DNA from 2 places in the Jeotgalibaca dankookensis genome. Region 2 is predicted to be linked to the other one. Evidence: a T-box and tRNA genes for the amino acid it is inferred to sense, from the RefSeq annotation. Region 2 holds a T-box; the other holds one or more tRNA genes.

Region 1 (4,439 bases), 260 kb from region 2:
TGTGATTGCCGATATGGTAGAGTTTTTACTTATCACAATGGAGCAGACTCTTATTATAGTGCACGCGGTTTTCGTGGAAAATTGATACTCTAAATTGAAAAAGAAAGAGGTATACGCATGCTACTGTCATTCGCACTTATATTTTTAGTAGGGATTACTTTAGGAAGAATTTTTGAAGTGATTAAGCTCCCCAAGTTGATTGGGATGCTTTTAACGGGAGTTTTACTAGGTCCTTACGTTTGGAATTTGATCGATCCGACTGTGTTAGAAATCTCAACAGATCTGAGACAAATTGCTTTAATTATTATTTTAACGCGCGCAGGACTTAATTTGAATATTGATGATTTAAAAAAGGTGGGGCGTCCAGCCATTTTAATGTGTTTTGTCCCAGCAACTCTAGAAATAATTGGGATGATGTTACTAGCGCCACGTTTCTTAGGAGTTACTCTTTTAGAAGCAGCAGTAATGGGTACGGTTGTAGCAGCTGTTTCACCAGCAGTTATTGTACCTAAAATGCTCGTTTTGATGGAAGAAGGGTATGGGACTAAAAAGAGTATCCCACAGATGGTTTTGGCCGGTGCATCAGTTGATGATGTTTATGTGATTGTTCTGTTTACTGCTTTTGTTGAATTATTAAAAGGAGGAACCATCCAAGCACGTGATTTCTTAGCAATTCCAAGTGCCATTATTTTTGGAATCATTGGTGGTGTGATTGTTGGACTAGAGCTTATTTATTTATTCAAACGTGTCTCTATGCGTGATACGACTAAAGTGGCGGTTATTTTATCGGTTTCGTTTATTCTCGTAGCCTTAGAGCAAGCACTCAACGGTATTATGGGATTTTCAGGTTTGTTGGCAATAATGGCGTTAGGAGTGACCATTCATCAAAATAATGTCGATACGGCCCAACGCTTATCCAATAAATTTTCTAAATTATGGGTTGGAGCAGAAGTGTTTTTATTTGTTTTAGTAGGCGCAACGGTTAATATCTCTTATGCTTTCAAAGCAGGAACAGCTGCTATTCTTTTAATTTTAGCTGTTTTAATATTTAGAACGGTCGGTGTCTTTATAAGTTTAATTGGCACAAATCTTAATAAAAAAGAGCGGGTCTTTACAGCTTTTTCTTATATGCCTAAAGCAACGGTTCAAGCTGCAATTGGTGGGTTACCCTTAGCAATGGGATTAGCAAGCGGCGAATTAATTTTAACCGTAGCCGTTGTAGCTATTATGGTAACCGCCCCCTTAGGAGCAATTTTAGTTGATAGCACATATAAGAAATTTCTTAAACAAGAATAAACAAAGAGCTATGCCGCAGCATAGCTCTTTTTGATTGCCTAAAATTAAAGACTGAAATCAAGTATCGGTCCCAAAGGAACAATGCCATTGGGGTTAATCGTTTTGTGGCTACGGTAATAATGTTCTTTGATGTGGTCAAAATCCACGGTTTCCATAACACCCGGGTAATGGTAGAGTTCACGCGTATAGCGCCACAAGTGTGGATATTCAGTTAAATGGCGCAGGTTACATTTAAAGTGCCCATAATAAACAGAGTCAAACCGGATGAGCGTCGTAAAGAGGCGCCAGTCTGCTTCAGTGATCTGGTTCCCCATTAGATAAGGCCCATCTGTTAACCTTACTTCTAACGTATTCAAAGCTTCAAAAAGATTAGTAACTTCTTCTTCATACACGCTCTGCTTCGTTGAAAAGCCAACTTTATACACGCCATTATTAACCGCATGATAAACCAGATCATTCACACGATCAATCTCCTCTTGTAGCTCTTCAGGATAATAATCACCTTCACTGGCTCCTAAATGATCAAAAGCCGAATTCAGTATGCGCATTATTTCAGAAGATTCATTACTCACAATTTTATTTGTCTTTTTATCATAAAGAATCGGAACCGTTACACGTCCACTATAGTTGGGATCCGCATGGATATAAATTTGGTACAAATAATCAGCCCCAATAATCGGATCCGCGACAACACCCGGTCCCGTCTCAAAAGACCAACCATTAGCTAGCATCAAGGGGTTTACAATCGAAACGGAAATCATATCCTTTAGCCCTTTGATGCTACGCATAATCATGACCCGACTTGCCCAGGGACAAGCCAACGATATATAAAGATGATAGCGATTTTCTTCGGCTTTGAATCCTGATTCGCCAGTTGGCCCTGCACTCCCATCAGCAGTAACCCAATTGCGAAACTGTGAATCTTGCCGAATAAAATGACCATCTGCGTCTTCAGCAAGGTTCCAATCCACTCGCCATTTCCCATTAACCAATAATCCCATTTTATTTCTTCCTTTCGCCTTCATATTTCTTTCATTATAACAAAGGCTTGTGCCATTCATCAAAGTAAAACCAAATCTAACCGCTAGTGATGAAAAAATGCCTTATTTAATCACAACCAATGCAAATAAATAAGCTAGTGATGAAATAGTCGGTTTTTTCATCATTAGAAGAGATTTAAGCTAGGCTGGTGATGAAAATGTTGAAAAAACTCTTAATTTTTCTAAGAATTAATGTTAAAATAATAAACGGAGATTTACTCAAGAGGCTGAAGAGGACGCACTCGAAATGCGTTAGGCGTCGTCAGGCGTGCAGGGGTTCAAATCCCCTAATCTCCGTCTATTCTAATAAACAAGTCTTAAGGTGTTATTCATTTAACGCGTTAAGGCTTATTTTTTTGTTGCGGATGGGAGGGTCTGCTTCGTTAGTTGAAGGCAGCTGTGGTATTATAAGTAAGAATAAAAAAATAGGTGAGGGAATATGAATATACGTAATTATAATATGGATGTCTTAAAAGCATTAGCGATTATATCGGTAATTTTATTGCACAGTTTAACCTTTAAAACGGAACTAAAAATTTTAGCACCTCACCACATTAAGCAAGCTGTACCAGTTTTTATGATACTGACTGGCTATAATACAGCAAAGTCTTATCAAAAAAGAGGATTTAAGACCTTGCCCCAGTTTTACGAGTTTAACTACTTACGGAAACGATTGGAGCGACTCATTTATCCCTTCGTATTTATTTGGTTGTTACAGATGTTGACTCTTTTTTTATTTACAGATAAATTGGATTTAAGTTTGTTTATCCGCTCATTTTTTAGAGGTGGTCGCGGACCGGGGAGTTATTTTGTACCGATTATTGTCCAAACAACTTTACTCTTACCTTTTATTTATTTATTTTTGAAAAAGAATAAAAAACAGCCCGTATTAATAATGTTTCTGGTCAGTTTAGGCTTAGAATTATTTTCGCGACTGACGGATATGGGCGCCGCTTCTTACCGTCTCCTGGTCTTTCGTTATGTATTTGCTCTAACATTAGGTGTTTGGTTGGCTATGAATGATAAAAAAGTTAATTACAAATGGTTAGCGTTTCTATCTATAGTAAGCTTCATTTATATCACAGCAGTGAATTATTTCGATTGGATTTTTATTATGGAAAAATATTGGGAAGGTTCACACGCACCCGCTTACTTTTGGACACTTTTAATTGTTTTCATCGGATTAAAACTTCCGCCAGTTAGAATCGAGAGAAAAGTCAATCGTATTTTTGTAAAAATTGGGCAAGCCTCATATCATATCTTTTTAGCGCAGATGGTTTATTTTTGGCGGTTAAAGGATCTTTTGCCCCCGTTACCACCAGCTGTAAAACTTTCTTTGAACATGGTGCTATGTTTAGTGCTAGGGTTATTGTTTTTTGAACTTGAAAAGTTAGCTTGGAAAAGAGTCGTATCCAAGAATTGAACGGAAATCAATAACGTTTTTTGTGAATTCTATTAGGAACATCATGAACTTATAATAAAGTGCGTCCTTGTGTCATGTTAGAATAAGACTTAGGAACTGTTAAAAAATGGAGGCCAGTGGAGAATGAAGAAAATGATTTTAGCTTTTTTAGTAACCGGTTTTCTAGTAGGCTGTGGAGAACAAACGGAGGTAGAAACAACCGCGCAATCGGAAGTTTCTACTACGCAAGAAGAAAATATTGAGTTTACATCTGGGGTTAATAATTTAGATTTTTCCCTTGCCGATAAAGAAAATAATATCGAAATTTCCGGCCGAAGCTTGGATGGAGAAGACGTTTATGTTGTTCAAGACGGCGAAGTAATTGATAAACTCGAAACAGATGATCAAGGAGCATTTGAATTTAAACAAAAAATCCATATTGATACAGTCTGGTTTATTTTTACAACCGATGAGTTAAACGTCGGTGATACAGGGATTAAAGAAGAAAGTCTAAGTGATTATCGAGAAGTAACCGCTACACCTGATTGGGAATATGTGGATGAAAATCTCCCTAAAGAAGAGTCAGCAGAGTAAATAAAAAGAATTTAGAGATAAACTTGCTATTTATATATTTATAAGGTATACTAATGATAGTGTTTTTGGTTAGGACAACGTTAAAAATAAGTGGGATCGTAATACAT
Region 2 (4,439 bases):
GAAAAAGCACTGCAAATGAAAGTGCTAGTTGATGATCTTTTTGAATATACCAAAGTCCGCCAACCAGCCACACCGCTTAATTATACCAAGTTAGATTTGGGGAAGTTTTTAGAGCAAGTTGCGGCTGAGTTTGAATTAGAATCAGCTAGACGAAAAATCGAAATAGAAGTAATAATGAAAACAGACCCGCTCATGATTGAGGTAGATGTAGACAAAATTGTTCGTGTTTTTGGGAACCTTGTTTCGAACGCTTTGAAATATGGAGAAAAAGAAGGCTGGATTAAAATCCAAGCAGATAAGGTCGGTTCAGAGGCCATTATTTCGGTTATTAATAGTGGGGAGAAAATTCCTCAAGAAGCTCTGGAAGAATTGTTTGGACGATTCTATCGCTTAGAAAGTTCGCGCTCCCAACAAACAGGTGGAACAGGCCTAGGATTAGCAATTGCACAAAGTATCGTTGCCCTGCATAGTGGTTATATCTACGCCGAATCTGATGATGAAGAAACAAAATTTGTGATGCATTTACCCTTAACACAATCAAGCGAGTAAGCATTGTATTTATAAGCTATTTCCGATATTATAGTAAAGAACTTTAATTTGACGGGAGTAGTAGAAAAATGTATAAGATGAAAAAATGGGCAGTCGGTATTGTAACCACAGGTATGTTAGGAAGCACCCTTTTCGCCACAAGAACAGTATCAGCAGTAGAGCCAATATCAGTTTCAGCAGAAGCAGCCTTTGTAATGGATAATGGAACGAATAAAGTTTTATTAGACCAAAACGGCAATGAACCTTTATACATTGCTTCTATGACGAAACTATTACCAATATATTTAATAAATCAAGCAGTTGAAGAAGAAACCATCAGCTGGGATACAGCGGTTCCGATTAGTGATTATGCTAAGGCTATTAGTCAAAATTATGAGTTATCTAATGTGCCATTGCGACAAGACTTTGACTATACGGTAAAGGATTTATACGAAGCAATGGTTATTTATTCTGCAAACGGGGCAACAATTGCGGTTTCTGAATTGTTAGCAGGATCTGAACCAGCTTTTGTTGATCTTATGAAAAAACAGCTGGATGAATGGGGAATAGAAGGTTACAGTCTTTATAATGTAACGGGATTACCAAATAATTACGCATCAGAATTAGGAAATCTCTATCCAGACGCTCCTGTTAATGAGGAAAACAAATTATCAGCGCGCGGTGTAGCTACTGTGGCGGATCACTTGTTAGATGATTATCCAGAAGTTCTGGAAACCGCAAAAATCCAAGAGAAAATATTTATGGAAGGTTCAGGCGATGAAGTGCGTATGACCACTTATAATTTAATGTTGCCCGACCAACTTTATGCGCGACCAGCTGTAGATGGACTGAAGACAGGAACAACCGATGCATCGGGTGCGTCTTTTACAGGAACTGCTTTAGAAAATGATATGCGTGTGATTACAGTTATTATTGGTGCCGAAGACAATTTGATGCGCTTTGGAGAAACAGGACGGCTGATGAATTATGCCTTCACGAACTTTGAGAAAGTTCAAGTTGGAGAAAAAGGAATGGCTGTAGAAACTGAAAAACCGCTGACAGTTGATAAGGGGAAACAAGAAGAAGTTGATTTAATTTATAGCGAAGATGCGTATGTAGTCACTGCGACTGAAGAAGCAGAACGTACAATAACGACAGAGCTTTCTTTAGACACGGAGTTACTAAATGAAAAAGGACTTATAGAAGCACCTATTGAAAAAGACACCAAAGTTGGAGAAATCAGTATTTCAGTTGAAGGTGAAGAGTCAGATTATATAGGAGATTCCTCTAATCAAGCCAGTGTCGCAGTTGGCAGTACTATTGAAAAAGCGAATGCTTTTGTCTTAGCTGGCCGGTGGATTACTAACACGGTTTCCAATGGTTGGAACAATATGACTGAATTTATAAGTGGCTTCTTCAATTAAGTTGACGAATGAATGAAACATCTAGTAAAATAGATTCAAACAACTTTATAAATCGCTAAGCATGTAGCTAGTAAGCAAAATGAAACAACCAGAGAGTCGGTGGTAGGTGCGAACCGATTGTATCATTTGCTGAATCCATACGTGAAGCAAACAATGAAAACGAGCTAATCGACTAAATTGTTTCGGGTCCCCGTTATCGTCACAAAGTGCGGATGCTTTTGCGTCCGAAGCTGGGTGGTACCGCGAACGAGAAGTCACTTCGTCCCAATATATTTCGATATGGGATGAAGTGACTTCTTTTATATAACGAGGAGGAAAAAAGATGCTAGATATGAAAAGAATTCGCGATGATTATGAAGGAATGGTTGAGCAATTAGCTAAACGCGGTGTAGATGAAAGTGAGTTAAAAAATTTATACCAATTAGATCAAGAGCGCCGAAAGCAAATTGCTGAGACTGAAAATTTGAAGAAACTACGTAATCAAGTTTCACAAGATATTGCAACACTTAAACGTAACAAAGAAAATGCTGATGATAAAATTGCAGAAATGCAAAATGTCGGGGAAAAGATTAAACAGCTCGATACCGAGTTACACGAAGTGGAAGAACAAATAACTTATATAGCGGCCCGTTTACCAAATGTTCCCCATGAATCCGTTCCTGTAGGGGAAGATGAAGATGATAACGTTGAAATACGTAAATGGGGTAAACCTCGCGAGTTCGACTTTACACCTAAAGCGCACTACGAAGTGGCAGAAGATTTAGGAATTCTAGACTTTGAGCGAGCAGCAAAAGTAACCGGTTCACGTTTTGTCTTCTATAAAGGACTAGGTGCGCGTTTGGAACGTGCATGCTATAACTATATGCTCGATTTACATTCCGAAGAACACGGATATTTAGAAGTTATCCCACCATACATGACAAACGAAGCATCTATGTTTGGTACAGGCCAATTTCCTAAGTTCAAAGAAGATGTATTCCAATTAGAAGATGAACGTCATTTTACCTTAATTCCAACTGCGGAAGTTCCTTTAACAAACTATTACCGCGATGAGATATTAAATGAAGCAGACTTACCGATTTATTTTACGGCAATGAGCCCATCTTTCCGTTCGGAAGCCGGAAGTGCAGGCCGTGATACACGAGGTCTTATTCGTATGCACCAGTTCCATAAAGTTGAAATGGTTAAATTTAGTAAACCATCAGAATCTTATGATGAATTAGAAAAAATGACAGATGATGCAGAGTCAGTTTTACGTAACCTCAAACTACCGCATCGTACAATCGTATTGAGTACAGGTGATATGGGATTCTCAGCTGCTAAAACATATGACGTTGAAGTTTGGGTTCCAGCGCAAGATACTTATCGTGAGATTTCTTCTTGTTCGAATACGGAAGATTTCCAAGCACGTCGCGCAATGATCCGTTACCGTTCAGAAGAAACAGGATCTATTGCTTACTTGCATACTTTGAATGGTTCGGGTGTTGCTGTAGGACGAACAGTAACTGCAATTCTAGAAAATTATCAAAATGAAGACGGTTCTATAACAGTACCAGATGTTCTTGTTCCCTACATGGGCGGTATTACAAAAATTACTAAAGAAAATGCTTTAAATAAAAAATAAAAAAGGTGGTTAGTAAAATGACTTTAGAAAAAGCAACGTTTGCTGGTGGCTGTTTCTGGTGCATGGTAAAACCCTTTGATTCACTACCAGGGATTGAATCAGTTGTATCAGGATATACAGGTGGCCATGTTGAAAATCCTACTTACGAACAAGTTACAACAGGTAGGACAGGGCATACGGAAGCCGTTCAAATTACTTTTGATCCTGAGATATTTCCATATAAAGATTTAGTAGAAGTATACTGGCAACAAACAGATCCTACCGATCCAAATGGACAGTTTGTTGATCAAGGGAATTCATACAGACCTGCAATATTTTTCCATTCAGAAGAACAGAGAAAGATAGCTGAGGAATCGAAAAAAGAGTTGCAAGAAAGTGGGCGATTCTTAAAACCTATTATTACACCTATTGAACCTGCTCAACCTTTTTATGAAGCAGAACAATATCACCAAGACTTTTATAAAAAATCTGCTAGCCATTACAATCGTTACCGTGCGCATTCTGGTAGAGATAGCTATATTAATAAACATTGGTAAAATGAAGGGATTATAAAGATATTCACGTCAAGGAGTTAGGCTCAACTCTAGCTCCTTGTTTTTTTATGCCTAAAATATGCTTTGAAATTTAAAATTAACTTGCCAAAAGATATAATCCGGTGTATTATTAAATTCTGCTAGCAAATAAAAATATTTATTTGTTAGTAGAGATGAATTGACTTGACAGTTTTTTTATCTTAATGTAAGATAGTAACCGTATTTGTTAAAGAGATGTACGAAAACATTTTCAATGTTTTTCAAATTAAGTGTTGACACATTGAACAGCGCATGTTATTATTTAGAAGTTGTCACGAAGAGCAATACACG

What was found. A T-box is a leader RNA that pairs with one kind of tRNA and senses whether it is charged. The one in region 2 lies ahead of serS (serine--tRNA ligase), so its partner is inferred to be a tRNA-Ser.
Region 1: it encodes a tRNA-Ser, which carries the amino acid that the T-box ahead of serS (serine--tRNA ligase) is inferred to sense. The anticodon was not compared.

The regions. Positions count from the first base shown of each region.
Region 1 is NZ_CP019728.1:166,309-170,747, forward strand. It holds gene BW727_RS00790 (DUF4256 domain-containing protein) at 1-93, shown strand, start outside; gene BW727_RS00795 (cation:proton antiporter) at 118-1,296, shown strand; gene BW727_RS00800 (glutathione S-transferase family protein) at 1,341-2,297, opposite strand; tRNA gene BW727_RS00805 (tRNA-Ser) at 2,546-2,633, shown strand; gene BW727_RS00810 (acyltransferase family protein) at 2,776-3,759, shown strand; gene BW727_RS00815 (hypothetical protein) at 3,883-4,332, shown strand.
Region 2 is NZ_CP019728.1:2,006,521-2,010,959, forward strand. It holds gene BW727_RS09950 (sensor histidine kinase) at 1-549, shown strand, start outside; gene BW727_RS09955 (serine hydrolase) at 618-1,952, shown strand; T-box leader at 2,002-2,222, shown strand; gene serS (serine--tRNA ligase) at 2,275-3,576, shown strand; gene msrA (peptide-methionine (S)-S-oxide reductase MsrA) at 3,594-4,112, shown strand.